Regions from separate parts of the Bradyrhizobium sp. URHA0013 genome, predicted to be linked through region 1. Evidence: predicted binding sites of a transcription regulator. Region 1 holds the regulator's gene; the other holds the start of a gene.
The links. The regulator PhoB, encoded in region 1, activates phosphate uptake and scavenging genes when phosphate is short. The targets are predictions, from matches to a motif close to TGTCATNNANCTGTCAT.

Region 1 (7,317 bases):
TGCCGAGCATGATCGGCGCGCCGGTCGCCTTGATGAAGTCGCGCATGGCTTTTTTCGGGGCGAGCTCCGGAGGCGTCGCGACATTGAGCTGGAACTTGAAACGCTCGGCGGCGTGCGCCCAGGACGCCAGCACGTTGTTGTCGTCTCCGGTCCAGGCCACCGTCTTGCCCTCGATCGGGCCGCGATGTTCCTCGTAGGTCATGAGGTCGGCCATCACCTGGCAGGGATGCGAGCGCCGCGTCAGGCCGTTGATGACGGGTACGGTGGCGTTCGCCGCAAGCTCCAGCAGGGCATCGTGATTGAGGATGCGGATCATGATGGCGTCGACATAGCGCGACAGCACCCGCGCGGTGTCGGCGATGGTCTCGCCGCGGCCGAGCTGCATCTCGGCACCGGTGAGCATGATGGGCTCGCCGCCGAGCTGGCGCATGGCAACATCGAAAGACACCCGCGTCCGCGTCGAGGGGCGCTCGAAGATCATCGCCAGCGTCTTGCCTTCGAGCGGCCTGACCGGCTGATGCGCCTTCTGCTTCGCCTTCATCGCGGTGGACGCGGCGAGCATGCGCTTGAGCTCCGACAGCGGCAGCTCGTTGATATCGAGGAAGTGCTTCGGTGTTTTCTTGGGTGTATTATCGGGCGACTTGCTCATCAGCTTGCCGCCCGCTTGTTGCCGGATAACGCGGTGCAGGCGCGCTCGAGCCGCCCGACGCTGTCCTCGATCTCGGCTTCGGTGACGATCAAAGGAGGCAGGAAACGCACGACATTGTCGCCGGCACCGACGGTGAGCAGCTTTTCGGCGCGCAAGGCGGCAACGAGATCGCCCGAAGGCACCACGGCCTTGATGCCGATCAGGAGGCCCTCGCCGCGCACTTCGCTGACGACATCAGAGTGGCGGTCGATCACGGAAGCGAGCTTCTGCTTCAGCAACAGCGACATCCTCTGCACGTGGTCGAAGAAGCCGGGCTTGAGCATGACGTCGAGCACGGCGTTCGCAGCCGCGATCGCGAGCGGATTGCCGCCGAAGGTCGAGCCGTGCGAGCCCGGTGTCATGCCGGATGCCGCTTCCGCGGTCGCAAGGCACGCGCCGATCGGGAAGCCGCCGCCGAGCGCCTTGGCCAGCGACATCACGTCGGGCTCGACGCCAAGGCGGCGGTACGCGAACAGATCGCCGGTGCGACCCATGCCGGTTTGCACCTCGTCGAAGGCGAGCAACAGACCCTTCTCGTCGCAGAGCTGGCGCAACGCCCTCAGGAAGGCAGGCGTTGCCGAACGGACACCGCCCTCGCCCTGGATCGGCTCGATCAGGATTCCGGCGGTCTGCGGACCGATCGCCTTTTTCACCGCCTCGAGATCGCCATGCGCAACCTGGTCGAAGCCCTCCATCGGGGGGCCGAAACCTTCGAGATATTTTGCCGAACCCGTCGCGGCCAGCGTCGCCAGCGTGCGGCCATGGAACGCGCCTTCGAAGGTGATCATGCGATAGCGGTCGGGATGGCCCTTCGCGGCGTGATAACGGCGCACCACCTTGATCACGCATTCCAGCGCTTCGGCGCCGGAATTGCAGAAGAACACGAAATCCGCAAAACTTTCATTGCACAGGCGCGCGGCGAGCTTTTCGCCGTCCGGGCTCTGGAACAGGTTCGACATGTGCCAGAGCTTCGTGGCCTGCTCCTGCAACGCCGCGACCAGCGCCGGATGGGCATGGCCGAGCGCATTCACCGCCACCCCGGAGGTGAAATCGAGATAGCGCTCGCCATTGGTCGCGATCAGCCAGCAGCCTTCGCCACGCTCGAAACCGAGGTCGGACCTGGCGAAAACGGGGAGCAAATGCGGCGCTGCGCTGTTAGTCATGACGGTCACTTGAATGTTGCGGACGGTGTGAGCGTGCATTGCGCAACGCACCATCGACCGGCCCGGAAAACGAAACGTGCCGCCTCTTGCGGGCGGCACGTGCGACTATCTTAGGCTTGGTGAAACGGGTGTCAATGCCGCCCGGAAAGCCTCGCGAAACGCTGAATCCGTAGTCTTGCGGTGCCGATTTTGCGGGATTTAGTCACGGAACATGTGGAAGCGAGTCGGCGGACTCTTGCGCGGGAGTCACGCCATATTGTAGCGTTTGGATTGTCAGATACGACATCTCGTGCAGTGGTTCTGATCTTTAAGTCCTTATGTACCGGCGTAAACGTTCGGGCGTTCAAGACGCGCCCGGCGAGCCTTAAGGGATTCTGGCGGCACGGGTTTTTGAAGGCTTAGGCATTCGCTGCGAGGCCCCAGGATGGCTGGCGCGCAGCGAGGGAAAGGGTGCAATGACGGTTTTGACCTGGTCCGATGATCGCGTCGAGCAGCTGAAAAAGCTCTGGGAGGCCGGACTTTCGGCCAGCCAGATCGCGGCGGAGCTCGGCAATGTGACCCGCAATGCCGTGATCGGCAAAGTGCACAGGCTCGGCCTCTCGGGCCGCGCCAAGAGCCCTTCGTCGGCAGCGCCGCGGCCGCGCAAGGCGCGCCCCGCGCAGCACATGATGCGGGTGAGCCGCCCGATCTCGCGCGGCAACACCGCGCTGGCGCAGGCCTTCGAGGTCGAGGCTGAGCCGGATCCGGTCACCTATGACAACGTGGTGCCGATGAGCCAGCGGCTGTCACTGCTGGAATTGAACGAGGCGACCTGCCACTGGCCGGTCGGCGATCCCTCGAGCCCGGACTTCTTCTTCTGCGGTGGACGGGCGCTGTCCGGCCTGCCCTATTGCGCCCAGCACTCGCGCGTCGCGTACCAGCCGGCGTCGGATCGGCGGCGTGCACCGGTGAAGCCGGGGCCGCGGTAATTACGGCAAGTCGTCGCGCGAAGACGGCTCAACGATTTCAGTCTCGTCCCGGCCTAGTGCGCAATTGCGCATGGGGGCCGGGACCCATACTCGGAGCGCGCAGTTGTTGCGCGAAAGAGGTCACTCCGAGTCTTCGCCAAACCACGTTCGGTGATTATGGGTCCCGGATCAGCGCTCGCTTGTCCGGGACGACGTCGAAGAATTCGGGGACAGCTTGCCAAGAAACAAAGCTGCAACCCTACACCTGCTCCGCCTTCGCAAACCGATCATCCAGCGCGTAACCGGCCCCGCGGACGGTGCGGATCGGGTCCTGCTCGCGGCCGAGATTGAGCAGCTTGCGCAGGCGGCCGATATGCACGTCGACAGTGCGCTCGTCGATATAGATGTCGCGGCCCCAGACGCTGTCGAGCAGTTGCTCGCGCGAGAACACCCGTCCCGGGTGCTCCAGGAAGAACTCCAGCAGGCGATATTCGGTCGGACCGAGATCGATCGGCCGGCCGGAGCGCGCCACGCGGCGCTTGTCGCGGTCGAGCTCGATGTCGCCAAAAGCGAGGACGGTGGCGAGCCGCTCCGGGCTTGCGCGCCGCAGCAGGCCCTTCACGCGCGCCAGTAGCTCCGGCACCGAGAACGGCTTGACGATGTAATCGTCGGCGCCGGTCGCAAGACCCCGCACCCGCTCGCTCTCCTCGCCGCGCGCGGTGAGCATGATGATCGGCAGCTGCTTGGTCTCGGGACGGGTGCGAAGCCGCCGGCACAATTCGATGCCTGACAGGCCCGGCAGCATCCAGTCGAGCACGATCAGATCGGGGATGTGCTCCTTGAGGCGGGTGTCGGCGTCGTCGCCGCGCATCACCGTCTCGACGTCATAACCGTCGCCTTCGAGGTTGTAGCGGAGAAGCTCGGTCAGGGCTTCCTCGTCCTCAACCACCATAATGCGTGCGCCCATCGGGTCGTCGCTCCCTTAAGTCTTCAGGTGTTCGGTACCGTGTTGGCGAAGGTCGTCATGTCGCCCTTCGGCCGCTTGTCGGTGATCGCCTGGCCCTCGATCATGTAGAACACGGTCTCGGCGATGTTGGTGGCGTGGTCGCCGATCCGCTCGATGTTCTTGGCGCAGAACATCAGGTGAATACAGAACGAGATGTTGCGCGGATCCTCCATCATGTAGGTGAGGAGCTCGCGGAACAGCGAGGTGCAGATGGCGTCGACTTCCTCGTCACCCTTCCACACCGCCATCGCCGCCGGCAAATCATGCGCGGCATAAGCGTCCAGCACCGACTTGACCTGCTGCTGCACGAGGTCGGTCATGTGCTCGAGGCCGCGGAACAGCTTGAGCGGATGGAAGTCCGTCTCCAGCGCCGCAACGCGCTTGCCCATGTTCTTGGCGAGGTCGCCGATGCGCTCGAGATCGGTCGCGACGCGCATGGCGCCGACGATCTCGCGCAGATCGACTGCCATCGGCTGGCGCCGGGCGATGGTGAGCACCGCACGCTCCTCGATGCGCTTCTGCAGCGCGTCGAGCTCGGTGTCGATGGCGACGACGCGCTGGCCGAGCGGGACGTCGCGGCGGATCAATGCGTCGACGGACTCGACGATCATGCGTTCGGCGATGCCACCCATCTCGGCGACCAGGCGCGTGAGTTCCTGGAGGTCGGTGTCGAAGGCCTTTGCGGTATGTTCAGAACCCATGTCGCGTCTCCTAGCCGAACCGGCCGGTGATGTAATCCTGCGTGCGCCGGTCGGACGGCGACGTGAAGATCTTGCTGGTGTCGTCGAACTCGATCAACTCGCCGAGATACATGAAGGCGGTCTTGTCGGAGACGCGCGCCGCCTGCTGCATGTTGTGGGTGACGATCGCGATCGTGTAATCCTCGGACAGCTCCTGGATCAGCTCCTCGACCTTGGCGGTCGAGATCGGGTCGAGCGCCGAACAGGGTTCGTCGAACAGGATCACCTCGGGCCGCACCGCGACGGTACGGGCGATGCAGAGGCGCTGCTGCTGGCCGCCGGAGAGCGACAGGCCGGAGGCGTTGAGCTTGTCCTTGACCTCGTTCCACAGCGCGCCGCCGCGCAGCGCCTTCTCGACGCGGCCGTCCATCTCGGACTTCGAGATCTTCTCATAGAGACGGATGCCGAACGCGATGTTCTCGTAGATCGTCATCGGGAACGGCGTGGGCTTCTGGAATACCATGCCGACGCGGGCGCGCAGCAGATTGAGGTCCAGCTTGCCGTCGAGGATGTTGGTCTGGTCGAGCATGAGCTGACCGGTGGCGCGCTGACCGGGATAGAGGTCGTACATCCGGTTGAAGATGCGCAGCAGGGTCGACTTGCCGCAGCCCGACGGACCGATGAACGCCGTGACGCGGTTGGCGCCGAGCGTCAGGTTGATGTTTTTCAGCGCGTGGTGCTCGCCGTAATAGAAGTTCAGGTTGCGCACGGTCACCTTGGGGGGCGCCTCCGGCAGCACTGCCGCGTGCGGCAGTCCACCTGACGCGCTCATCGATACGGAAAGATCACTCATTTTGCGGTCCTCTCGGCGCCAAGGATGCGCGCGAAAATATTAAGGGCAAGAACGGTCAGGGTGATGAGCAGCGCGCCGCTCCAGGCCAGCTGCTTCCAATAGGCATAGGGGCTCTGCACGAAGTTGTTGATGGTCACCGGCAGGTTCGCCATCGTCTTGTTCAGGCCGAGGCTGAAGAACTGGTTCGACAGCGCGGTGAACAGCAGCGGCGCGGTTTCACCGGCGACGCGGGCGGTCGCGAGCAGCACGCCGGTGATGAGGCCCGAACGGGCAGCGCGATAAGCGATCCGCTTGATCACCAGCGAACGCGGCAGGCCGAGCGCCGAGGCCGCCTCGCGCAACGCGTTCGGCACCAGCAGCAGCATGTCCTCGGTCGTGCGCAGCACCACCGGGATCACGATGACCGCGAGCGCGAGCGAGCCTGCGATCGCGGAGAAGCCGCGCATCGGCACCACCACCGCGCCGTAGATGAACAGGCCGATGATGATCGAGGGTGCCGAGAGCAGGATGTCGTTGATGAAGCGGATCACCGAGGTCAGCCGGTCGTTACGGCCGTATTCGGCGAGATAGGTGCCGGCGAACATGCCGAGCGGCGCGCCGATGCCGACGCCGATCACGGTCATGATCAGCGAGCCGACGATGGCGTTGAGCAGGCCGCCCTCGTTCGATCCCGGTGGCGGCGTGTTCTCGGTGAACAGCTGGACATTGAGTCCCGCCAGTCCGTTGTAGAGCAGCGTGATCAGGATCAGCGCGAGCCAGGTCACACCGAAGGCGGTTGCGGCGATGCAGAGCCCGCGGACGACGATATCCTTGCGGCGGCGGCGTGAATAGATCGGATTCATGACGTCAGTTCCCCGCCTTCTTTTCCAGCCGCATCAGCATCAGCCGCGCCGCCGCGAGCACGAAGAAGGTCAGCACGAACAGCAGGAGGCCGAGCAGGATCAGGCCGGACTGGTGCAGGCCGTCGCTCTCGGCGAACTCGGATGCGATCGCCGCCGAGATCGTGGTGCCGGGGGCGAAGATCGACGACGAGATCCGGAACGAGTTGCCGATGATGAAGGTCACCGCCATGGTCTCGCCGAGCGCGCGGCCCAGCGCCAGCATGACGCCGCCGATGACGCCGACGCGGGTGTAGGGGATCACCACGCTGCGGACGACCTCCCAGGTGGTGCAGCCGACGCCGTAGGCGGCTTCCTTCAGCACCGGCGGCACCGTCTTGAACACGTCGACCGAAATCGAGGTGATGAAGGGCAGCACCATGATGGCGAGGATCAACGCGGCATTGAACAGGCTGAGATAGGACGGGGGACCCGCGAAGATCGCGCCCAGCACGGGCACGCCGTCGAAAATCTTGATCATGAAGGGCTGGAACGTGTTGGCGAGGAACGGACCCAACACGAAGAAGCCCCACATGCCGTAGATGATCGAGGGGATGCCGGCGAGCAGCTCGATCGCCATGCCGATCGGGCGGCGCAGCCATTGCGGGCAGAGCTCGGTAAGGAAGATCGCAATGCCGAGACCCACGGGAATGGCGATCAGCATCGCGATGAAGGAGGTGACGAGCGTGCCGTACATCGGCCCGAGCGCGCCGAGCACGGGCGGATCGGCGGACGGCGCCCAGCGCTGCGTCCACAGGAAGGAGATCCCGAATTCCTTCATCGCCGGGAAGGCGCCGACGATCAGCGAAATGATGATGCCGCCAAGGATCAGAAGCACCGAGATCGCGGAGAGCCGCGTGATCCAGTAGAAGGTGACGTCGCCGAGCTTGAACGCGCTCAAGGCCTTGGCGCGATCATACGGTCCGGCGTCGTCGATTACATCGCTCTGAACGGCCATCTCTGCCACGCCGGTCCCCTGTACCAAATAGTATACGTTTTTTGTTGGTCCGTGCCCCGGATGCGGCGCAGCGCATCCGGGGCACGAGCGTCGCGAGCCTAGCTCTTGATGTCGGCAGCCCAGGTCTTCTCGATCAGCTGAACG
Region 2 (7,317 bases), on a different contig from region 1:
ATGCCTGCCGCAACAACCCGTTCCCGAACGTGAATGATGCCGGCCGTGGCTTGGCCATCGTCGATGCCCCGAACGGTTCGATCGTCGGTTACTCGACCGCGCCGGGCGCGGAAGCGCAGGACGGCACCGGCGGCCACAGCCCCTACACGCAGGCCTTCCTGAACGTCGCGCGCGAGCCCAACGTGCCAATCGAGCAGCTCTTCAAGCGCGTGCGCCTCGAAGTGAACCAGACTACCAGCGGCGCGCAGATCCCGTGGGAGAGCTCGTCGCTGACGTCCGACTTCACCTTCTTCGGCGACACCGCCGTTGCCGCCAACCGCGCGCCGGTGAATGCGCCTGTGGTGCAGATGGCCTCCAACCTGCCGAGCCGCTCGACCCGCCAGGCCTATGACTACGTCGTGTCCGAAGCCCGCCCGGAGTACTATCAGGAGTTCATCACGATGTATCCGCACGACCCGCTGTGCGATCACGTCCGCTGGCTGCTCAACAACCTGCTGCTCACGCAGGCCTGGCACAAGACGGTGCTCGCGAACTCGCCGGTCGCCTACAAGAACTTCTACGACAGCTACGGCAACACGCCCTATGCGCAGGTCGCGCTGAAGCTCCAGATGCAGCCGAAGCAGATCCCCTTGATGCAGGCGACCAAGTTCCTGGCGCCGCAGAATATCGCCCCGACCTTCAAGATCGGCAATCTCGGCCAGCCCAAATACATGCCGCTGCAGCAGGGTAATGGCGGCGCGCAAGTGAACGGCAATTTGCCGATCGTGCAGAAGTCGGGCGACAACAACGGCATCGGCAAGCTCGGCAATGGCGGCCAGATCGTCAACCTGCCGGCGGGCAACAACCAGCCCAACCAGCAGAACGGCACGCCGTCGCAGACCCCGGGCAAGATCGTCACCCTGCCCGCGCCGACCAACACCACCAACAACAATGGCGGCATCGGCAAGATCGTGACGCTGCCTGCGACCAACAAGACGCCGAACGGTACTGCTAACGGCACGACCAATGGCACGACCAATGGCACTCCTGGCAAGATCGTGAGCATGCCGGTGAATGTCGGCAAGGGCGGTACGACCATCGATGCGAAGCCCGTCAAGGTTCAGACCCAGAACAACCCGATCCGCATCGACAACGGCGCGAAGATCAACAACAACCCGGTGAGCAAGGTGCAGGTGCAGAACAACACCCGCCCGCAGTTCAACACGACCAACCGGATCGTCAACAATAGCGGCAACAACAACTTCCGGCAGTCGATGAACCAGAGCCCGGGCGGTAACGGCGGCAACAACCACCGCGGCTTCATGCACTGATCGCGGTCGGCCCACACAACAAAGGGGCAGAGCGATGACGCTCTGCCCTTCTTCATGTCAGAAGATTAGACTATCAGGCCACCAGCTCGGCAAACAGATCAGCGTCGACATTGCCGCCGGAGAGCACGATGACGACGTTCTTGCCGGCAACATCGAGTCGCCCCGCAAGCAGCGCGGCCAGGCCGACCGCTCCGCCCGGCTCCACCACGAGCTTCAGCTCGCGATAGGCAAACGCGACGGCCGCGCCGACTTCCTTGTCCGAGGCGGTGACGCCGCGCGCGAGCAGCTTGCTGTTGATCGCGAACGTCATCTCGCCGGGGATCAGGGCCATCAGCGCATCGCAGATAGTGCGGCCTGCCGGCCCGTGCGGCTCGCGATGACCTGCGGTCAGCGACAGGCCGTGATCGTCGAAAGCCTCGGGTTCGGCGACGACGATTTGCGCCAGCGGATAGCGCGCCTTCACGGCCGTCGCGACGCCCGCGATCAGACCACCGCCGGAGGCCGGCGCCACCACGATGTCAGGGGCGAGACCAAGTGCCGCCATGTCCTCGGCGATCTCGCGGCCGGCGGTGCCTTGGCCGGCGATCACGAAGGGATCGTCATAGGGCCTGACCAGCGTCGCACCGCGCTTCTCGGCGATGCCGCGCGAGATCGCCTCGCGGTCGTCGCGGTCGCGGTCGTACAGCACGACCTCGGCACCGTAGGATTTGGTGCGCTCGCGCTTCGACAACGGCGCATCCGCGGGCATCACGATGGTCGCCTGCATGTCGAGGATCTTGGCCGCCGCCGCCACGCCCTGGGCGTGATTGCCGGAGGAGAACGCCACCACGCCGCCGGCGCGCTTGTGCTGCGGGATCGAGGCGACCTTGTTGAAGGCACCCCGGAACTTGAACGAGCCGGTGCGCTGGAGCATCTCCGGCTTGAGATAGACCTTTGCGCCGACACGTTCGTTGAGCACGGGAAAGGACAACAGCGGCGTACGGACGGCGAAGGGTGCGATCACGCGCGCTGCGGCATCGATATCGGCAGGGCCGATCGGGAGGAGCTGTTCTGTCATGCCTGATGTTATCGCGGCGGATGAGGCGCGGGCAAGGCATCTCCGCGCGAGCATTCTGGGCTCTCAGGCGACGAATCGCGCCGGCTCCGCCCCGTTCCGGCCCGGCAGCACCGCGCCGACCGCCAAAATGCTGTCGATAAAGGCCCGGGCCGAGGCCTCCCAGGTGTAGTTGGAGGCGAATTCGACACAGTCCTGCCGGGAGATGTCCAGCGCGGCGAAGCAGGCGCTGCGCAGATCGTGATCGAGCGCGCCGACCGGCGCATCGCCGATCACGTCGCGGGGCCCCTTCACCGGAAACGCCGCGACCGGCAGGCCGCTCGCCAGCGCTTCGAGCAGGACCAGGCCGAAGGTGTCGGTTTTGCTCGGAAACACGAAGACATCGGCGGCAGCGTAAATGTCCGCCAGTTCCTCACCGTGCTTTTCGCCGAGGAAGATCGCGTCCGGATAGGCCTCCTCCAGCGCGACACGCTCCGGACCGTCGCCGACGATCACCTTGGTGCCGGGCAGGTCGAGGTCGAGGAAGGCCTCGAGATTCTTCTCTACCGCGACCCGGCCGACCGACAAGAACACCGGCGCGGGCAGGCAGAGGTCGATCGCGCGGGGGTGGAACAGGCTGGTATCGACGCCGCGAGGCCACAGCACGACATTGTCGAAGCCGCGCTCGGTCAGCTCGCGGGCGAGCGCCGGCGTTGCCGCCATCACGGCGCGGCTGGGGCTGTGGAATCGGCGCAGCGCCCGCCAGATCAGGGATTCCGGAACCGGCACCCGGGCACGGACATATTCGGGGAAGCGGGTGTGGAAGCTGGTCGTGAAGGGCAGCTTGCGCTGGCGGCAATAGCGCCGGACCATCAGGCCGATCGGCCCCTCCGTCGCGATGTGGATGCTGTCCGGATGCGCCTCCTCGATCAGCTTCGCGATTCTGCCCGGCCGCGGCATGGCCAGACGCACGTCCCGATAGCTTGGCATCGCAAAGGTGCGGAACGATTGCGCCGTCAGGAACGCGAATTCGACGCCAAGGCTCTGGGCGGCGTCATTAAGCTTGGTCAGCGTCCGAACCACACCGTTGACTTGCGGGTGCCAGGCGTCGGTCGCGACCAGGATGCGCATCAGGATGCCCTTGTCATGCGGCTCTGGCTGCGACCTGCGGGACTTGTGCCGGCTTCTCGGCCTGGTCCGCCCAGGTGATGATCTCGAAATGGCCGTCGTCGTGCTCGACCAGCGCCGTGCAGCTCTCGACCCAGTCGCCGCAATTCATGTAGCGGATGCCGCCCTCGTCGCGGATCACCGCGTAATGGATATGGCCGCAGATCACGCCGTCGGCGTCGTGGCGCCGCGCCTCGGCGGCGAGCGCCTGCTCAAACGCGCCGATATAGTTGACGGCATTCTTGACCTTCTGCTTGGCCCATTGCGACAGCGACCAATAGGGCACTTTGAACATGCGCCGGAAGAAGTTGACGAAACGATTGAGCTGGATCGCGAAGTCGTAGGCCTTGTCGCCGAGATGGGCGAGCCAGCGTGCGTTCTGCACCACGAGGTCGAAGATGTCGCCGTGGATGACGAGATAGCGCTTGCCGTCCGCGCCGGTGTGGACGGTATTCTCGACCACGTCGATGCCGCCGAAATGAGTGCCGTAATAGTTGCGCAGGAATTCGTCGTGATTGCCGGGAATGTAGATGACCTTGGCGCCCTTGCGCGCCTTGCGCAGAAGCTTCTGGACGAGGTCGTTATGCGATTGCGGCCAATGCCAGCTCGATTTCAGCGCCCAGCCGTCGACGATGTCGCCGACGAGATAGATCGTGTCGGCATCATGGAAACGCAGGAAGTCGAGCAGAAGGTCGGCTTGAGAACCGCGGGCTCCGAGATGAACGTCGGAGATGAACAACGTGCGAAAGCGCCGCTCCGGGCTCTCGTCACTCACATCGTAACTTCCCATGCGCCAGCCTGTAACAATGTCCCGTGACAGGGGGATGACCAATTGAACCTTTGAGGCACCTTCGGAACCGAATCGCGCTTGCCTCGCCCACCCCGCGAATATCAGTCGCATGCGACAATCAGGCGACATCGCGTCGCAGCGCCCTCCGCAACAACCCGGAACTGCATGGGCTCGATGGGTTGACGGCGGCGCGCTCGCGAGCGGCGTCAGTAAAATTTGTGGAAGTGATGGATCGGGCCGTGGCCGTGGCCGACGCTGAAGCGGTCGGCGGCCGCGATCGCCGCGCTGATCCAGAACTTGGCGTTGCGCACGGCGCGCTCGAGATCCTCGCCTCTGGCGAGCCCGGCGGCGACCGCCGAGGACAGCGAGCAGCCGGTGCCATGGGTGTTGCGAGTGGCAACGCGCGGCGCGGCCAGCGCGATCGTGGTGCTGGCATCGACGAAATAGTCGATGCTCTCGGCGCCCTCGCCGTGCCCGCCCTTGATCAGGACCGCCCGGCAGCCGAGCGCCATCAGCCGGCGCCCCTGGCTCTCGATCTCGGCCTCGCTGGCCGCGACCGGTTCGCCGAGCAGAGCCGCGGCCTCTGGCAGATTGGGTGTGATCACCGAGGCCAGCGGCATCAGCTTGATGCGCAGGGCGTCGACCGCTTCGGAGGCGAGCAGGCGATCCCCCGATGTCGCCACCATCACGGGATCGAGCACGATATGCCGGGGCGCCCAGCGCGACAGCGCGGCCGCGATCGCATCGATGCTGGCGGCTTGCGCTACCATGCCGATCTTGACCGCGCCGACCTCGAGATCGGAAAACACCGCATCGATCTGCGCGGTGACGAATTCGGCGGGCACCGCATGAATGCCGGTGACGCCGCGGGTGTTCTGCGCGGTCAGCGCCGTGATGGCGGACGCGCCAAAAACGCCGAGCGCAGCAAAGGTCTTCAGGTCGGCCTGGATGCCGGCGCCGCCGCTCGAATCGGAGCCGGCAATGGTCAGCGCGACGGGCGTCGTCATGGGGCGATTTTCCGCGTTTTCGAAGCCATGGCCCGTCCTAGCGCGCCTCCCCCGGCCCAGCAAGTTCGCTTGCTAAATTCGGCCGGGTTTGGCCTATTAGCCGCCAGATATGCTTTCGGAGTGACCGCGATGGTTCCCTTTTTCGTCCAGATCAAATGCAAGCTCGGCCAATCCTATGTAGTCGCCAATGCGCTTGCCGAAGCCGAGATCGCCTCCGAGATCTATTCCACGGCCGGTCAATACGACCTGCTGGTGAAGTTCTACGTCGACAACGACACCGATATCGGCCACTTCGTCAATGAGAAGGTGCAGGTGTTGCCTGGCATCCAGGACACCCTCACCATCATCACCTTCAAGGCGTTTGGCGCGAGTTGACCGTCCGAAAAAGGGCGGGCCTGATCAGGCGCCGCCCTCCTTGCGCTTGGGGCGCGGCGGACCGTCCACCGGCGGCAGCGATTTGAGATAGTCCGCCATCGCCGCGAGATCGTCGTCCGGCAATTGCGAGGTGTTCTTGATCACCCGCGTCATCGCGCCGCCGACGCTGTCGCCGTCGGGCAATTCGCCGGTCTTCAGGAAATAGGCAATATCCTTCGCGCTCCACTCGCCGAGGCCCTTCTGGGTGATGTTGGGCACCCATCCCTCGCCTTCCGGATTCGGGCCTCCCGCGAAGCGTTGTCCGGCGATGATGCCGCCAAGCGCGTTGCGTGGGCTGTGGCACTCCGCGCAATGGCCAAAGCTGTTGACGAGATAGGCGCCGCGATTCCACTGCGGCGACTTCGCGCTGTCGGCGACGAAGGGCTTGCCGTCCAGAAATAAGAATTTCCAGATGCCGACGTTGCGCCTTATATTGAACGGAAAGCGCACGTCGTGGTCGCGCACCTTTCCTGCAACGGCCGGCAGCGTTTTCAGGTACGCAAAGAGATCGAGCACGTCCTCGCGCCTGGCATGCTGATAGGACGTGTAGGGAAAGGCCGGAAAGTAATGCTGCCCGTCCGGGGAGACCCCGTGCATCACCGCGTTGACGAATTCGGCCTCGCTCCATTTGCCGATGCCGTCGGTCGGGTCGGACGAGATGTTCGGCGCATAGAACGTTCCGAACGGCGACTTGATCGCAACGCCGCCGCCGAGCCTGAGACGATCGGGCTGGTCGGGGACGGCATGGCATGAGGCGCAGCCGCCGGCGTTGAATATCACCTGGCCATTGGCAAGATCAGGGGCGCGGGCGGGCGCGGTGCCGGCCGCCACCACCGGCGCGCTGAGCCACCAATAGACGCCGGCTGCGGCGAGTGCGGCGAGCAGCGCCACGGAGGTTGTTCGTCGCAACATGCGGTCCTTTCGTCGTCGCGGCGAAGCTTATGACCGATGCCCTCGCGGCTCCAGCCACGAAGAATTTAGCCCACCGCGGCCTGAAACGGGAATAAACTGAAATGCCGGCTGTTGGAAGTTTGGCGGCCCAAACGGGTTCAGCAGGGAGAAAAATCATGAACAAGATCGTCATTGCCATGTCAGTGCTTGGCGCCGTTGCTTTTGCGGGTTCGGCCAGCGCCGAAAAGCTGAAAGCAACGCTCGACGCCAAGTCCGAGGTCCCCGCAACGACCAGCAGCGGCACTGGAACGGCCGATCTGGATTACGACGCCGCCAGCAAGAAGCTGTCCTGGAAGGTCACCTATTCCGGCCTGTCCGGCCCCGCCACCGCCGCGCATTTCCACGGACCCGCCGAGGCCGGCAAGAACGCCGGCGTCGCGGTCGCGATTCCGAATGCGACGTCCAGCCCGGTCGAGGGCTCGGCGACATTGACCGACGCGCAGGCCGCCGATCTGCTCGGCGGCAAGCTCTACGTCAACATCCACACCGCGGCCAATCCGGGCGGCGAGATCCGCGGTCAGGTGACGAAGTAAACTTCGCACAGACCAGCAAAAAAGGGCGGCTGCCATCGCAGCCGCCCTTTTCGATTCCCGTAGCGCTGGCGCGGGCGTCACACCTCAGGTTCGGCTGCGTTCAGCGCCTGCG

Region 2: N551_RS0109855 (UDP-2,3-diacylglucosamine diphosphatase) is a predicted target of PhoB. The motif match lies at 4,324-4,340, and genes of this name have one in related genera.

The regions. Positions count from the first base shown of each region.
Region 1 covers NZ_JADK01000003.1:844,932-852,248, forward strand. The annotation lists gene argF (ornithine carbamoyltransferase) at 1-649, opposite strand, end outside; gene N551_RS0104240 (aspartate aminotransferase family protein) at 649-1,851, opposite strand; gene N551_RS0104245 (GcrA family cell cycle regulator) at 2,307-2,819, shown strand; gene phoB (phosphate regulon transcriptional regulator PhoB) at 3,058-3,765, opposite strand; gene phoU (phosphate signaling complex protein PhoU) at 3,789-4,505, opposite strand; gene pstB (phosphate ABC transporter ATP-binding protein PstB) at 4,516-5,337, opposite strand; gene pstA (phosphate ABC transporter permease PstA) at 5,334-6,179, opposite strand; gene pstC (phosphate ABC transporter permease subunit PstC) at 6,184-7,173, opposite strand; gene pstS (phosphate ABC transporter substrate-binding protein PstS) at 7,272-7,317, opposite strand, start outside.
Region 2 covers NZ_JADK01000006.1:453,434-460,750, reverse strand. The annotation lists gene N551_RS0109870 (caspase family protein) at 1-1,310, shown strand, start outside; gene N551_RS0109865 (threonine/serine dehydratase) at 1,384-2,367, opposite strand; gene N551_RS0109860 (glycosyltransferase family 1 protein) at 2,431-3,474, opposite strand; gene N551_RS0109855 (UDP-2,3-diacylglucosamine diphosphatase) at 3,488-4,300, opposite strand; gene thiD (bifunctional hydroxymethylpyrimidine kinase/phosphomethylpyrimidine kinase) at 4,507-5,307, opposite strand; gene N551_RS0109845 (Lrp/AsnC family transcriptional regulator) at 5,437-5,682, shown strand; gene N551_RS0109840 (cytochrome c) at 5,707-6,633, opposite strand; gene N551_RS0109835 (CHRD domain-containing protein) at 6,789-7,205, shown strand; gene N551_RS0109830 (cystathionine gamma-synthase family protein) at 7,283-7,317, opposite strand, start outside.